Regions from separate parts of the Alteromonas sp. ABV2_168 genome, predicted to be linked through region 3. Evidence: predicted binding sites of a transcription regulator. Region 3 holds the regulator's gene; each other region holds the start of a gene.
The links. The regulator LexA, encoded in region 3, represses DNA repair genes until DNA is damaged. The targets are predictions, from matches to a motif close to TACTGTATNNNNATACAGTA.
Positions count from the first base shown of each region.

Region 1: a site for LexA is predicted at 1,661-1,680, ahead of dinB (DNA polymerase IV). Genes of this name have one in related genera too.
Region 2: a site for LexA is predicted at 4,912-4,931, ahead of ACXAH4_RS03345 (S24 family peptidase). Genes of this name have one in related genera too.

Region 1 covers NZ_JBSWYQ010000012.1:18,603-25,902, reverse strand. The annotation lists gene ACXAH4_RS16845 (S8 family serine peptidase) at 1-538, opposite strand, end outside; gene ACXAH4_RS16840 (glycoside hydrolase family 108 protein) at 992-1,504, opposite strand; gene dinB (DNA polymerase IV) at 1,691-2,767, shown strand; gene ACXAH4_RS16830 (DUF1653 domain-containing protein) at 2,769-2,999, shown strand; gene ACXAH4_RS16825 (amidohydrolase) at 3,075-4,736, opposite strand; gene ACXAH4_RS16820 (serine/threonine dehydratase) at 4,740-5,747, opposite strand; gene ACXAH4_RS16815 (putative bifunctional diguanylate cyclase/phosphodiesterase) at 5,888-7,300, shown strand, end outside.
Region 2 covers NZ_JBSWYQ010000002.1:93,066-100,365, forward strand. The annotation lists gene ACXAH4_RS03330 (ATP-binding protein) at 1-2,355, opposite strand, end outside; gene ACXAH4_RS03335 (HAD family hydrolase) at 2,632-3,141, opposite strand; gene ACXAH4_RS03340 (Y-family DNA polymerase) at 3,227-4,483, opposite strand; gene ACXAH4_RS03345 (S24 family peptidase) at 4,471-4,887, opposite strand; gene ACXAH4_RS03350 (YebG family protein) at 4,988-5,281, shown strand; gene ACXAH4_RS03355 (methyl-accepting chemotaxis protein) at 5,289-6,869, opposite strand; gene ACXAH4_RS03360 (sensor histidine kinase) at 7,041-7,300, opposite strand, start outside.
Region 3 covers NZ_JBSWYQ010000001.1:130,965-138,264, forward strand. The annotation lists gene ACXAH4_RS00615 (MFS transporter) at 1-1,146, shown strand, start outside; gene ACXAH4_RS00620 (LysR substrate-binding domain-containing protein) at 1,170-1,637, opposite strand; partial or broken gene ACXAH4_RS00625 (helix-turn-helix domain-containing protein) at 1,653-1,820, opposite strand; gene ACXAH4_RS00630 (aldehyde dehydrogenase family protein) at 1,845-2,312, shown strand; gene ACXAH4_RS00635 (aldehyde dehydrogenase family protein) at 2,263-2,718, shown strand; gene ACXAH4_RS00640 (aldehyde dehydrogenase family protein) at 2,780-3,043, shown strand; gene ACXAH4_RS00645 (type 1 glutamine amidotransferase domain-containing protein) at 3,085-3,762, shown strand; gene lexA (transcriptional repressor LexA) at 4,020-4,646, shown strand; gene ACXAH4_RS00655 (serine hydrolase domain-containing protein) at 4,748-5,887, opposite strand; gene ACXAH4_RS00660 (YceI family protein) at 5,997-6,569, opposite strand; gene coxB (cytochrome c oxidase subunit II) at 6,977-7,300, shown strand, end outside.

The DNA of each region.
Region 1 (7,300 bases), on a different contig from region 3:
CCGGATGACCCAGATTATAACCGGTATCAATAATACAGACTTTGCGGGCGCTGGTATCAGACTGGATTAGCTGATTCGCCTGTATCATAGTGTAGCCATATGGCGTGGACTGGGCCATTAACTCCCGCACCGGATCAGGGGCGATATCAACATCTTTATTCTTGCGCAGGGCGTTAAGTGCTTTCTTGTTTAATGTGACGACAGCCATGCCATGGCGTTCCATCACTTTAAGAGTCTTGCCACCTGCCTGTTGTATGGCAGATTTCACTGATGCTACATCCAGCGCCTTATCACTGGCATTAATGCTGCCTTTGCCCGCCACTGCGCCTTTACCATTTTTAAAGGTGACAATGTAGCGTTCATTGCTTTCCTGTAAACGCAGATCCTGGCGCAGGTTCTTTAACTGCTCAAAGGTAAGTGGTTCAGGGGAAACACTGACCGGCCCGTTGCCGGCAGACGCTGCAGTAGCGGTTAATGTGATTAAACTTAACGATGTAGCGAGTAACGATTTGGATGGTAATGTGCGTAATATGGACATTATTTTTTTCCTGTCTTGTTGTTATCCCCTCCCGCTCTGTGGCGTGTTACTACGGGGTATTTTTACCGGGTCTGTACACATCGGTTTATCTGCTTTAGTGATGACAAAAACTGTTCCGTCAGCTTGTCATTCAGGAGAAATAAACCGGCTATGCACAAACGTTGTAAACGCTGCTTTTTTCTGCAGCTCGAAATCCATACTACTTAAGTCTATCGGGAGTTACGCATATAGCCGTATAACTATGAATGGCATTTAATACGTATAAAAAACGGGGGTATTGGTATGCCGGCCAGACATTACGGGCAGCGGAGAAACAAAAACTGACTAAAATTTAAGTTAAGAAAAAGATAAATAAAAACAGATTTATCCCGAAATCCAACTTAAATTTTGTGTAAATATGTAATCAGGAAAAAGGGACGATAGCGTATCTGGGGGCGGAGCCGGAAAGGTTTGCTATGCAATACCTTTCAGTGTCCGGTTTATCCAGCCAAGAAGGAACTTTGCCTGTGAGGGATTATGATTAACAATTTCCGCATAACGGGCGACTTTCTTGAGTGCATAGCCATGCAGAAATACTTCCGGTGGCATGTTGTTGATGGCCTTTAAGGATTTCGTACCGATGATCCCGTCAACGTACACATCAGCAACTTCCTGAGCCAGTTTCGACGCTGCAGACAGGCCGGCATTAACGGCGAAATCAAAGAGGGTTTCAGCTACACGTTGAGAATCAATAAAGTCTCCGCGGATCCGTTCCCAAAAGTGCTGCTGGTAGAACGCTGCGACATGAGGCATCAGTTGACTGTCGGGGACGCCGGCATCAAGTAGTGGCCAGCCTTCCCAGTCAGGATGAAAATTGCGGGCTATACCGGCGTAGGTAGCGCCACCGCGGTCACCCTCCACACGATGAAGTGTATAGCCCCCTTCGTTATCAATCATTTTTTCAAAGGCGGGTAAAAAAGCAGCCATGACATCCTCCCTGATGAATGGTTAAATTTTACGCTTATTACCAGTTTATCTTTTCAATAAGGTTTTACAATCCTGTTGTATTAACTTTTTGCAATATTTTGACCTTTTATTCGGTGTTGAACTTTGCACTGGCATAGTTGACATAATCCGCTAAAATGCTGTTCATATATACAGTGTGGTGGCAGAGTGCGAAAGATTATTCACGTTGATATGGATTGCTTTTACGCTGCAGTTGAAATGCGCGACAATCCGTCATTGATCAATAAGCCCATAGCGATTGGCGGCAGCGCCGATCGCCGTGGCGTGATATCAACGTGTAACTATCCGGCAAGAAAATTTGGTGTGCGCTCTGCCATGGCAACAGCCTATGCAAAGCGTTTGTGCCCTGAGCTCATTCTTGTACCCGGCAGAATGGATATGTACGTCCGCGAGAGTCAGCGTATCCGTGAAATTTTCAATGACTATACCGACCTCATCGAGCCTTTGTCTCTGGATGAGGCCTATCTGGATGTCACTCACACCACTTTGTTTAACGGCAGCGCCACACTCATAGCACAGGATATCCGCCGGCGAATTAAAGAAGAACTGAATCTGACTGCCTCGGCTGGTGTGGCATCATGCAAATTCGTGGCTAAGGTAGCCAGTGACGAAAATAAACCGGACGGGTTATGTGTGATCACACCGGATAAGCTGGATGCATTTGTCAGAAATATGTCGCTGTCAAAAATTCCCGGCGTGGGCAAAGTCACACAGCAGAAGTTGCAGCGTCTGGGCCTGACTACCTGTAATGATGTCCGGCAATATCCCTTTGAACGTCTGCAGAAAGAGCTGGGGAAATTCGGTTCAGTGCTGTGGAACCGTGCTCACGGTGTGGATGAGCGGGATGTCAATGTCAGCCGGGTAAGAAAATCAATCGGAGTGGAACGTACCTTCAGCAGCGATTTGCATACACTTGATGAATGCAAGGCGGTACTGCCTGTGTTGTGGGAGAAGATGCAGCAACGCATTGAAGGGCATTTAAAAAAGACCGGTGAGCGGAAATGTCTGATAAAATCTCAGGGCGTGAAGCTCAAGTTTCAGGACTTCCAGCAAACCACCGTTGAGCACCGTCATCACGATATCGAAGAAGCATTTTTTTATGAATTGCTGGATGAAGCGTGGCAGCGGGCCAGAGGCCGGGGTGTCAGGCTGGTGGGCATTCACATTGGATTAGCCGGCGGTTTGCCGGCAGAGCAACTGCTATTGCCACTGGAGGATGAATAATATGTCAAAGCCGGTTGTGCCCGGAACGTATCAACATTACAAAGGCAACTTTTATACTGTCATCGGTGTGGCTAAGCACTCAGAAGATGAATCGGAACTGGTGGTGTACCGGCCGGAATATGGTGAAAAAGGGCTTTGGGTCCGTCCGCTGACCATGTTCACTGAGCAGGTGGAAGTGAACGGAGAAACGGTTCCCCGCTTCAGACATATTGAAGAGCAGGACCGGGATTAATCATCCGGTAGAATAAAATCACAAAAGGGGCGCAAAGCGCCCCTTTTGAATTACTTGTATCCGCTGTTTTGGCCGTTACTGGTTGCGTTCAGCATCAAATACCTTAATTCCGGCTGTCCAGGTTTGCAGCACCCGGGTGCGCCAGATATCTTTCGGATCCACATCGAAGATATCCTGATCCACAAGAATAAAGTCAGCCCATTTCCCCGGGGTCAGCGTACCCAGACTGTCTTCCATATGTGCGGCGTAGGCAGCATCCAGCGTAAAACCTCTGAAAGCCTGCTGAACGGTCATCGCTTCGTGAGCATACCAGCCCTTTACCGGCTGGTTGTTTCTGTCCTGACGGGTAACGGCAGCATGAATACCGTAAAACGGATTGGCCAGCTCTACAGGAAAGTCTGAACCCAGCGGAATGGGGATCCCTGAATCCAGCAACGTCTTCCACGCATATGCACCGGCCATGCGATCCTTTCCGAGGCGGTCTTCTGCCATATTCTTATCGCTGGTAGCGTGGGTGGGCTGCATGGAAGGCAGTACACCCAGCTCCGCAAACCGGGGCAGATCGTCGGGATGAATCACCTGAGCATGTTCAATACGGTTTCTGAAGTCAGCATCAGGATGTTTTTTCATTTCCTTTTCAAATTGATCCAGCGCCATACGGTTTGCTCGGTCGCCGATAGCGTGAAAGTTGAGCTGAAATCCGGCGTTCATGACTTTACTGAACAGGGGAGCCATTTCTTCAGGCTGGGTAAGCAGTAAACCTGTCTGATGGGGATCGTCGGTATAGGGAGCCAGCAAAGCCGCACCACGGCTTCCAAGTGCGCCGTCACCATAAGCTTTTACGCTGCGGATAAACAGAAAATCGTCACTGCTGCGTACCGGTCCGTTATCCAGCATGGCGTCCAGGTCCTTGTCTGTAGCACTGACCATGGCGTAAATACGTACCGGCAACGATTGTTCTGCCGCACGGGCCAGATAAAAATCGTAAACCTGATGAGGTACACCGGCGTCATGCATGGCGGTAACACCCACAGACAGTAAATGCTGACCGGCGGCATTTAACTGCTGATGGTAAAGTTCTGCGCCCGGGGCAGGCATCACCTTTTCCATCAATCCCATGGCATTATCAATCAGCACGCCAGAAGGATTACCACCGGCATCACGCATAATTTTTCCGCCCACCGGGTCTGGCGTATCACGGGTAATACCGGCCAGTTTTAATGCGGCTGAATTGGCCCAGCCTGCATGGGCATCAACTCTGGTCAGCCACATCGGGCGACGCGGGATCGCTTTATCCAGAATGCCTGCGTCCGGGAAGCTGCGGTCCGGCCACATTTCCTGATTCCAGCCACTGCCAGTGATCCAGCGCTGTTCCGGATTGGCAAATGCGTAGGCAGCAGCCAGCTTAGCCGCATCCTGCGCACTTTTACTCTCACGGACATCCACTTCCAGTAAACTGCTGCCAAGGCCAAGCAGGTGACCGTGGGCATCAATAAGACCGGGCAGTAAGACATTGTTATAGCCATCTACAACTGCATCGGCGCGGGGAGACTCCGGATCCAGTTTTTTCACTTTGCCGTTTTCTATCAGCATTGAAGAAAAGGCGATCAGCTCGCCTTTTTTATTCAGGGTATAGCCGCTGATATTATTGATTAATGTCGTGCCGGCAAGGGAGTTAAATGAGGCAGTAAGCAATACGGCGGCACTCCACCGTAATGAACGTTTAAACAATGACATGGCTTAGTCCTGCTCCTGTTCAGTTAAGTTAGGTGGCTGAAGTAAATAGTCTGTCGCCCAGATTTTTTGCATGCTCTGCTGGCTGATATTACCGCCGGTAAGTATTACCAGGGCGGTCTGGCCTTTTGGTGCTTCCAGTGCCCATGAGGTTACCGCTGCCATGCTCATGGCACTGGTGGGTTCTACATGCAGTTTCAGCAAATGTTGTAACCATTGGGTCCAGTAGGCAATCTGGATTTCATCAACTTCGTAAAAGTCATCCAGTTGCTGTAAAAGCGGGAAGGTATGCAAGCCAACTGCAGGTGTGGCCGCACCGTCTGCGAGCGTGTTTGCGGGCCCCGGTAGTGATTCAATAATACCGCTTTGCAGAGAACGCGATGCATCGTTGGCTACCTGAGGTTCTGCGCCGATGACTTTGGCATCCGGTTGCAGGGCTCTGGCAGCAAGTAAGGTGCCACTGATAAGGCCACCGCCGCCGCAAGGCGCAAATACGGCATCCACTTTACCGGCATCTTCCAGCGCTTCCATACATGCTGTGCCCTGACCGGCGATAATATCCGGATGATCAAAGGGCGGGATCCATACAGTTCCTTCTTCTTTTGCTGCTTCGGCCACCGCTGCATCGGCTTCGGGCCGCGTAGGGTACAACGCCAGTGTCGCGCCATAGCTTTTAGTCGCAGCGGCTTTTACCGCAGAGATATTTTCAGTGGAGTAAATCGTTGCTGGAATATTCTGTTGTGCAGCAGCATAAGCCACGGCCTGGGCATGGTTACCTGAACTGTTTGCCACAATGCGTGAAGGGAGAGCATTTTGCTCTGCCAGCTTGCTGATAAAGTTTGTTGCACCGCGCATTTTAAATGCGCCGGTAGTTTGCAGGCATTCTGCTTTAAACAAAATACGCTGACCCAGCCAGCGGTTTAATAATGAGGATTCCAGCAGAGGTGTGCGGCTTACTTTTCCCTTAAGCCGTAATGACGCCGCATGCACGTCATCGAAGGTGGGAAGGCGGATATCTGTCACTTTTGTTCCTTGATAGTCTTCGCTATTTCAACCTTCTACACTATCACTGTTTCTGTGATGCTGCGACTTAATAAAAGCTTCATACTTTTGTAGTATTTTTCCCGGTTTCAACATAGCCGGGTAGTGATGTGATGCCAGAACGAAAGAAAAGCAGGGTTTACCTGCTCCCGTTCATGCTGTTTTTGTTATTGAGTTTCCTGTTCGTCGCGGCAGGCTTTTACCTCATTAACGATGAACGCCAGTCACGTATATCCAAGGCCACCTCACTGGCCAGTCAGCTGAAAAACAGCCTTGAACTGTTTTCTGCAGAGCGTCGTCAGGCAATGATCAGTCTGATGCAGACCTGGCCTGCTTTCTCTCCCAATGAAATTGACTGGTTCAACGTTCAGGCTGTGTCGCTGATGAATATTCAGCACGGCTATACGTCATTGTCTGTGACAGACAGAAGCGGGAAGATCCGCTGGATGACTATTCCGGAAGGGCAGGGGGCAGAAGCTGCCGGCTTTGCAAAGCCTGAAAGGAAAGAGTCGCCGTTACGGCTCCCTTCACTTCGCCTGTCTGATGATTTTCAGAGTATGCTGGTGCAGTCACGGACAAGTGGCCATTATTTCTTAGTATACGCCCGCGCCATCAGTACGCAGGAGCCTGAACTGGGTTTCCTGGTAGCCACTTTCGATGTCAGTGAAATTCTTAACGCCATGGTCGGGGAGCTGGTTGGGCCTCAGTTTAATTTCATGATCCGCGATATTGATGCACATTTACTGGAAGCCGGTGATTTTGCTGATGACGGTTCAATTGTCGAAACCGGCAAAATTGCTTTTCTGGGGCGCGACTGGTCACTGCAAATACAGAGCCGGCCCGCCAGGTTCGACGCCGGATGGTTGCTGGGCGCGGCGGGTGTGCTGATGTCGTTGCTGGTAAGCTGGATTTTCCATAAACAGTTAAAAGGTGCAGTCAGGTTATCTGTCAGCCAGAAGCGCTATCAGATAGCCAGCGAAGCCGGTCTGGATGCACTGATGATTTACCAGCCCGCGTCCGGTGGCTTTGTACTGCTTGAAGCCAATACCGTTAGCTATGAACTGTTTCCCTCTCTGAAAAACCGGCAATTGCCACACACACTGCACTACCTGATGGCATTTCTTGGTCATCCTGAGCTGACAACCGCAGCAAGGGAAGTGTCAGACTCGGGAGTGCCTTACGAGACCTACGTAAAAGTCGATACAGATGCTACGGCGGCAGGATGGCTGAAAATTCAGATGGTGAAGGCGGGAGAAACCCTGGCGCTGACCATGCGGGATGTATCAGAGCGGTTCCGTGCACAAATTGATTTAAAGAAAAGCGAGGAGCGTTACCGGCGTTTACTGGACAACATGCAGCGCCACTTCGTGTACACCAGAACACCTGATCACCGGTTTGTTTTTGTCAGTGCCGGTCTAAGCGCCATCACAGGATTGAGTGCAGACGAATTTTGTGAACAGTCTGCCAGTCTGACTTACCGCGTACCGGATAATATTCACGCTGTTACAGAGGCTATCGAAAAGGGG
Region 2 (7,300 bases), on a different contig from region 3:
GACACTATTTTTCTCTTCCACCAGCGTTGTAAGCATAGCCCCCTGTTCATCAACCCGTTTCAAATAGCTTCTGTAAGCGAGATAAAGACCAATAATGACTATCAACAGATAGACCATCATTGCCTGCCACGTGCGCCACCACGGTGGAAGTACGTTCAATGGGATAGTAGTAACAGGCTGCTCTACATGGCTTCTGGGGTCGTGAATGCGGATCTTCAGCGAGTAACTATCGACAGGAAGCTCGCTTAAAGTAATTATTCTTTCTTCCGGAGCTAATTTGATCCAGTCGGAATCTCTGCCCGTCAATTTGTATTCGTAGCTGAGTAAACCTCTGGCAACATAATTTGTCGAAGGAAGACCAATTGTAAAACTGTCTTCTACAGTGGAGATCCCCTTTTCGCTACCCAGCATTTCCACAGAACTATCAGCAACTTCAATTTTAATCTTTGATGTATCGATGTTGTGCTTATTCTGACTGAGTTGCTTCAGATTTCCCAAAAAGCTATTTTTTTCAAGCAAATTGCTTTGCTTGTCACCCCTTACCAAGATGAAGTTCTTCGTAACCTCGATCCCGTCAAACTGAAAGTCTGAATCGGTAATTCCAAAGCTCTTTCCTATAAAAATGTTTTCTCCATGCTCTTTACCAATAGCGAATAATCCGTTGTTTGCAGCTACAAGCCAGTATTTATCCAAAGAAACAACATCACGAATGAATCCGGGGCCGGAATTTTTTATCCCGGCGTCGCCTGATATTAAATCTTTAAAGAGGAATCCGTTACCTGATGTACCGATCAGTAAACTTTCATTATCAGAATAAATAGATGTATATACCTGATATTGGTGAGATATTCCGAAGTCAATTTGCTTTATTCCGGAGTTACCTGCAATCTCGAAAATCCCCACTCCGTCAACGGTCAGGATTAAAGAATCATTTGTCGTTCTTCGTATATTTGAAATGAAATAAGGTAATACTTCTTTGTAGCCATGGCTGAGATTAAGCAACTTGTTCCCTTCTGAATCCTGAACCAGCGCGTAGATTATCCCGCCTACCTCAAATGCCTCTAAAACACTCTTAAAAACTACTTCGTCGATTTTTACTGATATGCCGGAAGGGGAATGGCTTTCAGTTACTTCTTTATCTAACGGATAAAGGTTAACTTCATCATCAAACAGATATACAGCCTCATGACCATAGAGCACCCTTCTTCCTTCAACCTGGAAAATAGTATTCTCCATTTCGCTATCTTCCGAAATGCTCGTAACAGCAACTTGAGAATTATTTCTTAAAAGCAGAGTATCTGAATTAGCCATGGATTCTACAGACATTACCTCCTGCCCGGTGAATGGCAGGTTCGTAGCGGAGATGGATGTGATTAAATCAGAAAGGACAACCAGGCCATGGGTTGTATCAACTGCAAATAAATTCCCATATCTGTCTTCAGCCATATCTGTGACTATAAGAAGTTCATTTTCAGCTTGCAAAAATTCGTGTGCTATCAGTTGTTCCTGTTTCAAATCCAGATAATATAAATTTTCTGCTGCCACCCATACCTTCTCATTCTGATCGATGAAAATTGAACGGACTGGTTGTGAGTCCTCGTCGGGAATATTTCTGGAACTGACTAATCTCACACCTTTTGTCATCTTATTAAAAATAAGCACACCACTATCTGCGCCAATGTACAGGTGTTCTTCGTCAATGGTCAGTGTATGCAGTTTTTGAGAAGGCTCGATTGAGAGATTAAATTGTGCCCACGATTCGTTAGCAAAAGAATAGAAGAAAAGTCCTTCATCTCTGTCAATCCACCAAATTCCGTCTGATGAATCGTCAACTGCCAAATCAACGACCTGGTCACCAATGACAATTCCTTTACCCCTTAAATTTGAACTCTCCTGCATTGTCGCAATATCATAAATGTGGATGTTAGAGAGCGTACTAACGATGATTTTGTCGCGGCCGATATCTGTTTTCCAAAAACCTCTGTTCTTAATACCTGATGTGTTAACAGGCCTTACTTCGTTGCTACTTGTATCCATTAAGTACAAGCCATTCCCATAAACACTTATAAGCAAATAGCGATTATTCAGGCGGTCGATATCAGTTACCCATGTCGATATTCCTGCACTATTTTTTGCCTTTGAGAATTTTAATAATTCTCCGGCCCTTATATCCATTAACCCATTCTCACCGCCGGTCCAGACACCGTCTTCCGATACAATTATCGCAGAGGGGATACCTATGGTCAGGTCAGGAGATTCGTAGGAATAGTCAAGTTCAGACTGGAAACCGGAGGCAATTACACTCAATGAGACATTTAATATACAAAATAGGACAAATACACCAAAAAACTTCATTTTGGACACTCCATGACCTTTTAAGACAATCCATTGCTTTGAAAAACGAGATAATCATCACGCTTTTAATGAGTTCTTATTTATATTAATCATAAACATGGAGAAGATTACAATGGAAATATTGTATAAAATTAACGCATCGGATGAGTTGGGTAATGCCGATATTTTGGAGGTAATCAGTGGAGGAACGTTACCGGAGACAAATACGATTGAGCAGACTTCGGCCGTAATACCAAAGGCTCCTCCTAAGTTACCTGTTTATCCTTCAAGTTTAGATTAAACCAACAACCACTGCATGCCCGCATTTTCTGCGGCTTGCTGATCGTAGATATAGTCTCCCACATAAAGGATATGTGCGGGGGCTATTTGCCATTGTCCGGCAATCATAAGTAGTGCCGTGGGATCGGGCTTGGCAGGGGCGCATTCGCGGGTGAGCACGGTTGAAATGGGGATTTGGTTGTTGCTGATTTTAAGCGCTGTGGCCTGTTTGCAGTTGCGGGTAACAATAGCAACGGGCAAATCAGCGTTGATGACGGCATCTACCATGGATTTTCCTGCCGGCAACCATTTCGCATTCTCTGCATCGGCCATTTCATGATCAAGAATGACCTGATGTGCCGATGCTCTTGAGGTTTCATCAGGCAGGTTATCGATAAAGGTAAGGATATCTTCGCTGGCAGGGCAACCAATTTCGCGGCGCATTTGAGAAAAGTCGAGGACAGACTCCACCAGCGTACCGTCTAAATCAAATATCACTCCGCTGACATTCGTCAAATCTAACTTCATCTCTGTTCTCCCCTTTTGTTGCCAGGCATTTGGTGCACCCCTAGTGTAGCGAACCATGTCGCTTTTGAATCTAACATTTATGTCATCAACACTGACATTGGGGTAAATGCCGCCAGTTAGTTGTGTACTGAGGAGACAAATACGCCCGCTTCATACGCCAGGGTTGATGGTCACCTTTCGCCGCGATGCCGATGGTACTGCTGCCGTATTTTCTGTTAATGGCATCCATGCATGCCATCAGCTTTGTATTCCCTTCGCTTTGTGCGAACAAATCCGGCTGCTTTACATCTTCATCCTGAATTTCAATTGCTCCCACGCCGCACTTATGAAACAAAACCCCTTCCTTATACAAGGTATCAGCTGCATTCCCGGCGGCTTCTGACAGCATTCGCGTATCCGCCGTGGCAATGGCAAAACGGTGCTGTACAGCTTTATGATAATGCCCGCTGGCGGCAAAGGGGTTCGCATGGGCAAACAGGGTAAGGGTTTTCACGGTACAATTTTGCTTCCTGAGCTTTTCAGCTACCCGCTCAGCATGCCAGCAAAGTGCCTGCCGTAAACTCTGATGGTCCGTAACCGGGTGGCCAAAAGCGCGGGTAGCATAGATTTGCTGTTTTTTAGGACGATGACTTTCCCATTCAATGCAGGTAACACCGTTAAGCTCCCGCACGGTACGTTCTATCTCTACAGAGAATTGCTTACGGATACTTTTAGGCGCTGCGCAGGCAAGCTCCCACGCAGAGCGCACACCACTGTTTTCCAGCTTTTCCGCAATACGCCGGCCAATCCCCCACACATCCTGCGGCGACATTTCCTGTAAGGTTCGCCGGATCTGTGTCTTCTCAGCAAGTACCGCAATGCCGGATTTATCTCCCAGTCTTTTACCCGCATGGCTGGCTACCTTCGCCAGCGTCGGCGTAAGCCCGAAACCCACTCCTACAGGCAGACGTAACTGCTGCCAGACAGCACGCCTGATAGTTTCACCGTAGGTGTGCCATCCTTCCGGCGGTTGCCAGTTATCAAAATACAAAAAGCACTCGTCGATAGAATACACATGCTGGTGAGGTGCAAAACCGCCAACAATATTCATCATCTGATTGGACAAATAGTCGTACAGCTCATAGTTAGACGACCTGATCACTGCCCCTTTTTGTTCCAGCAGTTTCTGTACCTTGTAGTACGGGCCGAATTTCTTTACGCCGAGGGCTTTCGCCTTGTCGCACAATGCACAAATGCAGCCATCGTTGTTTGTCAGTACCACCACGGGTTTGTCACGGATAGCGGGGTCAAACACCTTTTCGGCGGACGCATAAAAGCCGTTGGCATCGACTAACGCAAACATTGTCTTAACTGCCTGGTATAGCGATGCATTCTGACAGAACGGACAACAATGCCTTCTTCTTCGAAGGTATCTCCCTCCCCCAACACGTAAGGCTGCTGGTGTTTGCCGGGCGATACCAGAACCATGGCTTTGCGATCGAACAGCTTACACACAAACACACCATTCAAATTGGCCACCACCACATCCAGCGAAGTGGGTGCAGCAGCGCGGTCGACAATGAGTAAATCACCATCAAAAATGCCCACGCCGGTCATCGACTCTCCCTGTGCCTGGCCAATAAACGTAGCAGTGGGATGGTCGATAAGCAGCTCGTCGAGATCAAGCCCAAGCTGACGGTATTCGGCTGCCGGGGACTCGAAGCCGGTGATACCAGCCTGTGCAATAACCGGAATAATTCTCAACATAGTACAAAAAACAGTTGCCTCAGATACTGTTTATTTATACAGTAATTATGAATCAGGTTAAAATTAAATTTCATTTTACGTTCGACATCGGAGAACCATCATGGCTATTACAGTGCAATATGTTGTTTCGCATAAAGGGGTAGAAAAGTTGGTCACTACAGACAAGAAGGAAGCTGATCAGTATGACAAAATGCTGGATGCGGCAGACAATCTGGCTGCTTACATCGGTGCGAAAGGTATCAAGCTGGATGACGACGTGATTGAGAATCTGTCTGTCATGCTGGCAAAGAATAAAGATGCCGTAGGCAAATTGCTCAAAGGCGCTTCTGCTGATGACGTCCTCGACGCCGAATCAGCAGAAGTGGTAAAGCTACAGGCAAACAGTAAAAACTAAAAGCGGGTTACACTACATTCCGCTTATTGGTAAAGCGGGTGATAACCGAGTGTACTTCGTTAACGGTTTTACGCAGACGCTGGCTGGCATCTAATGATGATTCTGATGCCCGCTGGGTATCTTTGGCACCATCGGCAATTTCTACGACTTGCTGATTGATGTGTTCTGCCACAGAACTTTGCTGCTCTACAGCGGAGGCCATTTCGAAGGTTTGATCGGCAATAACACTCACGGCCTGATTAATGTCTGCCAGTGTTTTGCGGGTATCTTCAACAATGGCCGTGCCCTGCTCGGCTGATGCCATACCGTCATTTGATACTCTGACAGCCCGTTCTGACCGCTCAGCCAGCACATGGATAATATTATGAATTTTATCTGTGGACTCTCTGGTTTTTGATGCCAGTGACCGTACTTCATCAGCAACTACAGCGAAGCCTCGTCCCTGCTCGCCGGCGCGGGCAGCTTCAATGGCGGCGTTCAGAGCCAGCAGGTTTGTCTGTTCAGCAATGGTCGATATTAAACTGGCAGCTTCACCAATATCATTCGTGGACTGCGCCAGTTCCTGCACGGTGACCGAAATAGAACTGACCGCTTCTTTAAGCGCCATGATGGCAGATAACGCCTCATCCGCTTTCTGATTACCGGCCTCCACATTTTTAGAAGCAGAGCGGGCGCTGTCGGCATTCATATCAACCCGCTCAGATACACTTTGAATAGCCTGGGACATCTCGTTCACGGCTGAAGCAATGTTTTGCGTTGCCTCGTTTTGCTGCACGACAGCTGTACTGGTGATTTCAGCCTGCTGATGAGTGGTGTTAGCAATCGTATCCAACCCCGCGGCGGCATCCTGAATGCGGGCAAGAGCTGTACGGCTGCGCGCAAGTTCGCATCCCAGAGCCAGTTTGGCACGTGACCGGTTACCGAAGTCGGCAAAATAGGTTTGCGATACCACCGGATTCGAATAGCTGTCAGGAGAAATATCAATAAGCGCCTGCCAGTCACCTTTAATTTTAGAGGCCATCCAGAAACTGCACACCGCAAAACCTGCGGCAGCGATACCGGCCGGCAGCACACCTGCCGTGGCGAATAAAGCCGCCACGGTAATAAGACCCATCACTATAAATGGCAGGTAATTCTTCATGTAGTGAACGGCCAGTTCACCGGCTGACGTACTGGACTTACCTTCACGTAGCCGCTCGTAACGGTATTCTGCACGGGCAATTTCGTCCGGCAAGGCCGGCACACGTACTGATTCATAACCCGTGATCTGAGAATTTTCAAAAACCGGGGTCACGAACGCTGAAACCCAATAATGGTCTCCGTTCTTGCGCCGGTTTTTTACCAGTCCCATCCAAATATTCCCAGCGGACAAGGTATCCCACATTTCACGAAACACACCCGGCGGCATGTCCGGATGGCGTACAATATTATGGTTTTTTCCAATCAGTTCATCACGGCTGAAACCACTGACTTCAATGAATTCATCATTGCAGTGCGTGATCACACCACGTTTATCGGTAGATGAAATGAGCCGGTAGTGCTGAGGAATGTTGTAAAGCTTCCGGGTAACCGGTTGATTATTTCGCATATAATTGACTCACATCCCTGTGTTCTCAGAAATTGGTTAAGGGTCACGTTAACCTTAGCCTATATTTAGACTTTCGAGTAATTGACCTTTAAAAAAATAGAGAGGAAGGAGTTTACAGTCCGAAACAGGGTTTGAAAAGTCAGCATTTACTAATGTAAATACATAGAGTTATCACGGCAGAGGGAAATTGAGGGTCACAGTGGTTCCGGAACCGGTATCGCTCTGAATATCTATCCAGCCATTATGAGATTCCATCAAAGCCTGCGCCACAGAAAGGCCAAGGCCTGTGCCGCTGCCGGGAGGACGGGTAGTGAAGAAAGGCGTAAAAATTAATGGCATGTGCTCGGGCTTTATTCCTTCACCATTGTCTTTTATAAACACTTTAACTGCGCCAGGCAGATCAGCAACAGCGATACTGATTGTGCCGCCGG
Region 3 (7,300 bases):
GTATCCGGCGTGCTGGATATCTCGCTGTCTCTGCTTCTCGACAGATATAATTTGCACTACCAGAAAGTCATCGCCTCAGGTGCGCCGCTGACAGTACTGTCGTTCGCTATTTTGTTTTATCCCCTGCCGGCCGGTGCGGACTACCTGTTTACTTTTTATCTTGTGGTGACCATCCTCTTTCGCATTGGTTATGCACTGGTAGACATACCTCACAACGCGATGATGGGGTCACTGACCAGAGACAGCCATGAGCGGACACGTCTGTCTTCATCCCGCATTTTTTATAATTCCTGTGCAATCCTGCTCTTCGCCGCATTTGCCGGCGATACACTTGCTATGCTGGAGTCACAGGATAACGGGATGCGGACTATCTTGCTTATCACGGCAAGCGTGTTCATGCTGGTGAATATTTATTTATGTATTTTGCCGGTCTGGCGGGAAGGTAATCTGACAGCGGTCAAACACCCGCCTCCGCTCAGTAAAGCATTCCGTGCACTCCTGCGAAATAAGGCATTCATGGTACTGGCGGTATATTCATTACTGCCGTGTATCTTTATTCCGGTGTTCTACAAATCCGGCGTTTACTTCGCAAGCATGCTTTTTCACGACGAGAAGCTGACGACCTGGTTCATTATGAGTCTGGCGGCAGGAAAGCTGGTGGCGCTACCCTGGTTTAACCACCTCTCACAGCGCATGGAAAAGCATCATGCCATGATCCTTGCGCTGGCCGGGCTGGCTGTGACTTTCCTTAGCTTTCTTCTGCTGACCCCGGCCACGATGACCGGTGCATGTGTTTATTTCGCTGTTTGTGGTTTTTTCTCAGGCGGACTGCTGGTACTGGTGTGGTCAGCATTACCAGACACCATTGAGTACGGTGCGAGGGATCAGGGGATACCTAATCAGGCGCTTACCTTTGGCGCATTTCATCTGGTGATGCGGATAAGCGACGGGCTGTCTTTTGCTGTGATTGCCGGTGCGCTGGAATATGCGGCGCAGAGTGCAAACGCTGATATTGAGTCTGTGCTGTTTGTCGAAATCATTTCGCTGGTAGCCAGCGCAGGCTGTCTGCTCGGGGCTGTGGTGCTCTGGTTTTATCCTCTCACCCGGGCGGTGCATAACGCGTTAGCTACTGAAAAAGATAAGTAATGGCGCCGGGGTAAACGGCGACATTACGACCATAATTGAGTGAGTAAGGTCTGTCTTGCGTGAGCAACGCGGACTTGACGTAAAGCACTGGGTAACCAAATTAGGTAGTAGTGAATTTCATGTGTACCAACTGGCGAAGGGATCTCCATGAGTTCGCTTTGAGCAATTTGCTGCTGACATAAGAACTCGGGCATAACAGACCAACCAAAGTCTTGTGCTGACAATATGCGCTTTACGGTACTTGGAGCGGCCACTGGGAGTAATTTACTGGTATAAATCAGCTCGCTTTTTAAACGATCATCTAAGACTGGGTGGGCTGAGATTCCCAGATCACAGTGCCCCTCAAGTAACATGTCCGACACCATACTGCCGTTACCGGTGTGCATACGAATTTTCACCCCCGACTCCAATAACGGTAGCATCGGTACACTGAGTATCTCAGCTATAAAATCCGCATGTCCGACTATCTGCAAGACACCAGAGATGTCCATTGATCGAGCTCTTGCTTAAGCCAAAGCCGCCTCAGCTACTTCCAGCTTATCACCAATGTCCATGGCTAATTCATCCGCTGTGGAGGTAGGCTCGACGCCACTAGAAGAACGCTCAAATAAAGGTCGCCCAATGGCCACCTCTAGTCCTGCAATGTGTTGTGATACAGCAGGTTGCGTCAAGTTAAGTGACCGCGCTGTATAAAATTAATCCGTGATAACCATAAAGCCATTGCTTCTGCCATGAGCGAAGATTTTGGACACCGTAGCTTATATCAGTCTTACGTGGCCGATATGGTAACAACCAGTAATATGTTGCAACACGCCATCGATAATCTCGATACCTGGATGGAGGCAGAACAAACCGCCTCACCTGATCCTGAAATGCACACTGAAATACAGTTTCAACCGTTAGGGATTGTTGGTGTCATTAGTCCCTGGAATTTTCCAATCAATTTAGCATTTGGACCGTTAGCTGGTGTATTTTCAGCGGGTAATAGCGCCATGTTAAAACCTTCTGAACTGACGCCTGAGACTTCAGAATTATTGGCTGAGTTAGTGGCCCGTTACTTCGGCCCTGAAGAGCTAACCGTAGTACTAGGGGATGCGTGCTGCTGCAGAAAACCTTGTGCCAGTGACTCTGGAACTGGGTGGAAAGTCGCCTGTTATGGTGGCTAAAGGTGCTGACCTGAGCAAAGCAGTTGAGCGCACATTAACGATTAAATCCTTTAATGCAGGTCAAATTTGCCTGTCACCAGATTACGTTTTGCTGCCTGCAGAGCAAACTCAAGCGTTCAAAGCTCAAGCGCGAGAATTTATGGGACAAACCTTCCCAAGCATTCAAGAAAATACCGATTACACCGCAATCATTAACGAACACCATTACCAGCGCTTAGTCGATCTATTAGAAGATGCACGTCAAAAAGGCGCAGAGATCATCAATCTTGCGCCGCAAAATGAACCGGCTTATGACGCCTCAAGCCGTAAAATCGCTCCGCAACTAGTGATTGGGACAACCGACGATATGGCAATCATACAGGAAGAAATATTTGGTCCATTATTGCCCATTCGTCTGTATCAATAAGAGGACGAGGCAATTGATTACATCAATCAACACCCTCGCCCTTTAGCCGCCTATTACTTCAATGAGGACAGCACAGCAAGTATTTGCACAACAAACGACTTCCGGAGCGCTGGTCATCAACGACGTCATGACCCATGTATCTATTGATGAGCTGCCTTTTGGTGGTGTGGGCGCGTCAGGTATGGGGGCTTACCATGGTATTCATGGCTTCCGCCAGTTCTCTCATGCCAGGGCGGTGGTAGTACAAAGCGAAGCGGGTGTATCAAATCTTCGATTGCGAGCACCGTATGCAGACAAACAAGCAGCCGTAGACGCTTTTTTTTAATCATTGATTCATCCATATTGTTAAAAGATAGAGAGGTTTATATGAAAATCTTAATGGTACTTACATCGCATAATGAGCTGGGTAACACCGGTGAAAAAACAGGCTTTTGGTTGGAGGAGTTTGCAGCGCCTTACTACACCTTTACAGATGCTGGTGCTGAGTTGGTGTTGGCTTCACCTCTGGGGGGACAACCACCTCTGGATCCGAAAAGTGATTTGCCTGATTTTCAAACCCCTGCGACTGAGCGATTTAAGCAAGACCAACAAGCGCAGCAAGTACTGGCGAACACTGTCAAACTTGAAAACGTGTCACACACAGATTTTGATGCGGTGTTTTATCCGGGCGGCCATGGCCCCCTGTGGGATCTTGCTGAGTCAGAACAGTCTGTTTCACTGATCGAAGCGTTTGAGCGGGCAGGCAAGCCAATCAGTTTTGTGTGTCATGCCCCTGGGGTCCTGCGTCATGTAAAAACTGATAACGGCGAGCCGCTTATCAAAGGTCGTAAAGTTACTGGCTTTACTAACGGAGAAGAAGCGGGGGTGGAGTTGACTGATGTGGTGCCATTCTTGATAGAAGATGAATTCATTCGTCTTGGCGGTCACTATGAAAAAGGTGCGGACTGGGAGCCTCACGTAGTTGAAGATGGCCGATTGATTACAGGCCAAAATCCAGCCAGCTCCGAAGCTGTCGCGCAAGCCTTGATTAAACAACTTGCATAATTTCCCTCAAATTTAGCCGGTGGCGTTCTGATTAGGAGGCCCCTGGCTAAAATTTCTTGATAAGAAGATACCTTTTTATTCCCAAGGAGAACTAAAACAGCGTATTACAATGTACAACTAATGCATATCGTTGCAATGAAAACCAGGCGTTGTTAACTGCGCCCCCTGAATAAGCGTAATAATTTCGCCGGCAGCCCTTGTCAAACCAGCGCAACTGTATATACTCACAGGAACTGTATAGAAAAACAGGGCTGTTTATGCGTCCACTTACTCCAAGACAAACGGAAGTTCTCGAACTGATCAAAACCACCATGCTGGAAACCGGCATGCCGCCCACCCGTGCGGAAATTGCGAAGCAATTAGGGTTTAAATCAGCTAATGCAGCAGAAGAGCATTTAAAGGCGCTGGCCCGTAAAGGTGTAATCGAAATTCTGGCGGGTACCTCACGGGGTATAAAGCTGAATATTCCGCTGGAAGCAGAAAACGATGAAGACGCAGGCTTACCGTTAATCGGCCGTGTTGCGGCAGGTGAACCTATTCTGGCGCAGGAACATGTGGAAATGCATTACAAGGTCGACCCTGATCTGTTCCACCCCCGTGCGGATTTCCTGTTACGTGTAAACGGTATGAGTATGAAAGATATCGGTATTCTGGATGGTGATCTACTTGCCGTTCACCGAACTACTGACGTGCACAATGGGCAGGTAGTTGTTGCCAGGGTTGATGAGGATGTCACGGTAAAACGTCTGGAAAAACGCGGCCGCGAAGTTTGGCTGCATGCAGAAAATGAAGAATTCGATACCATAAAGGTGGATCTTGCTGCTGAACCATTCAACATTGAAGGTCTGGCTGTAGGTGTAATCCGCAATGCTGACTGGATGTAAGTCCTTTCGCTAAGCGCGGTGCAATAACTATTGTGTGCGCTGGCCACAGCGCTAAAAATTGGAAGGGCGATGATATAAACCATCATCGCCCTTTTTCTTTACTATTGGCTGGTATGTGCAAAGTGCAGTGTCTTGAGCGCCAGCAGAAAAACATCAGCATTGTCTTCACCACTGACATTTTTTACTACAGTAACCGCTGTTTTATGTTCACGGCAAAGAATGGTCATTGTAATGCCGCCCATACTGCCACCTGAGTGCATCACTGCATCAGGAATATCGTCCATCAAAGCCAGCGCGCTCACGTTATCTTTATACGCTTTACGTTTTTTGTAATCGCCAAAACCGGTTTTCCAGCCTATGCCGAAGCCCACGGTTTCACCATTGTTAAGCCTGGCAGGAGTAAACATGGCGCGGGTAGTCTCTGGTTTCAGGTAATCGCTTGCCACATGGGCTACAGCAAACCGGACAATATCTGACGGCGTAGAAATAAAACCGCCGCCGGCCCATTTATAGCTGTGATCCGTTTGTGGCGCATTAATCAGCTCACCTTCGTGTACGGTGTAAGGTCTCGCCCGGTGATCGATGATGGTGTACTGGTCGTCAAATACCGTGTTGTCCAGTTTCAGCGGCGCGAACACTTCTTCGTTTATGATGGCGCGGAAATCCCGGGACGCGTCAGCCCCTTCCATTGCGGCACTGACCAGTGTCCAGGCAAACGTTGAATAACGGTGATCTGTGCCGGGTGCAAACAGCAGTGGATCATCTTTAAACATCGCCAGTGCACTGTCGATATCCGGATAACTTTCATTCAGAAGGAATTCATTGGCACCTTCTTTGTAGTGCCTGATGCCTGCTGTATGTGAGGTAAGCTGGCGCAGAGTAATGACCGGTTTATCAGCAGGCCATGCGCTGACGTATTCAGTTACCGGTTTATCCAGATCAATGTTGCCCGCTTCCGCAAGACGCATTAATCCGGCCGTAGCGATGAGTTTAGAGACACTGCCGATACGCACCTTGTGATCTGTCGTCATCGGTACATGGTTTTCCACGTCGGCAAAACCGTAGCCTTTAGCCATCAGCATGCCCTTATCGTTGCCCAGTGCCATGGTTATACCCGGCACTGTGTCATGACTTACCGCTTCTTCAAACTGAGCGTTAATAGCGCCGGAAGGAAGATCTTTGGCAAAAACAGAGGGTGTTAAAAATAACAGAAAAGAGGAGAAAACAGCGCGGCGCAACATAGAAGCAATCCCTGACAATAAAAACAATCAGACTACCGCAGTTAACAGGCCGCTACCAATAAAAAAGCCCGCTCGCGCGGGCCGGGCATCTGGACGGTGATGCGAAAACTTATTTAGCTTGTGCTTCTGTGGTGATGTGCAGCGTGACTTCGTCACTCACATTCGGTACATACATATCAATCCCGAAGTCAGAACGCTTGATGGTGGTCATTGCATCAAAACCTATCGCTTCTTTCTGTGTCATCGGGTGTACACCTGAACCATTCAGAGTGACATCCATAGTGACGGACTTAGTCACACCTTTGATCGTCAGATCGCCGGTCACTTCCATCGTCTTATCACCTGTCATTTCAACATCTGTACTGGTGAAGGTGGCAGAAGGAAACTTCGCTGCATTGAACCAGTCAGCACCGACAAATTCTTCATTCAGCTTTTTAACAAATGAATCAATGGTATCAATTTTCACCGACACATCGATTTTGCTGTCTTCCGGCGCGTCTTTGTCAAACACGATGGTGCCTTCAGCGCCGTTGATGGCGGCTGTCGGGTTAGAGAATCCGAAGTGATTCCATGAAGCGATAACGCTGGTGTGAGTAGGATCAATCTGATAGCTCACAGGCGCCGCGAATGCGCCTGCACTGATTAAACCTGAAACTAATACTGCCGGGATAAATTTATTCATTACACATTCCTTTCATAACGTTGATGTCACAAGTGTGAGGACGATTTACTTACCTATAATACGGCGTTCCTTAAATACGGATGTGTCGAAGATCTGAACGAAACATTCGAAATATCAGAATGAAGTGCTTTGACCCTGTTTCTGAGGCCACCCCGGCCATTTATTTTTTCAGAAAGACTAGACACAAGATGAAATCTGTTTAATTCTTATACCGCTGTTAACGAAAAAATAACAAAAAGAGATAAAAATTAACAGGCGGATAGCCTGATACGACAGGGTCCTGTGAGCAGGGTATTACACAAGATCCTCCATCACGGAGGTGTTGAGTGAAGAAACTCGTATGTAACGCAATGATGGTTTGGGGGTTAGCGATGTCTGTTATTCCGGCGTCGCTGCAAGCAGAAACCATGGCAACATCAGACCGGGCAGGTGAAATCAACCTGAGACAAGGTGTCACAGACATCAGTGGACAGGTGTACGACCTGCATATGCTGATGTTCTCAATTTGTGTGGCCATCGCTGTGGTGGTGTTCGGTGTGATGTTTTACTCCATGTTCAAGCACCGTAAATCCCGGGGCGCCAAACCGGCGCACTTCCACGAAAACGTGAAAGTAGAAATCGCCTGGACAGTCATTCCTTTCCTGATCCTGATATTTATGGCCGTCCCGGCAGCACAAACCCTCATCGCGATGGAAGATGCCAGTGAACCTGAAATGACGGTTCTTGTCACC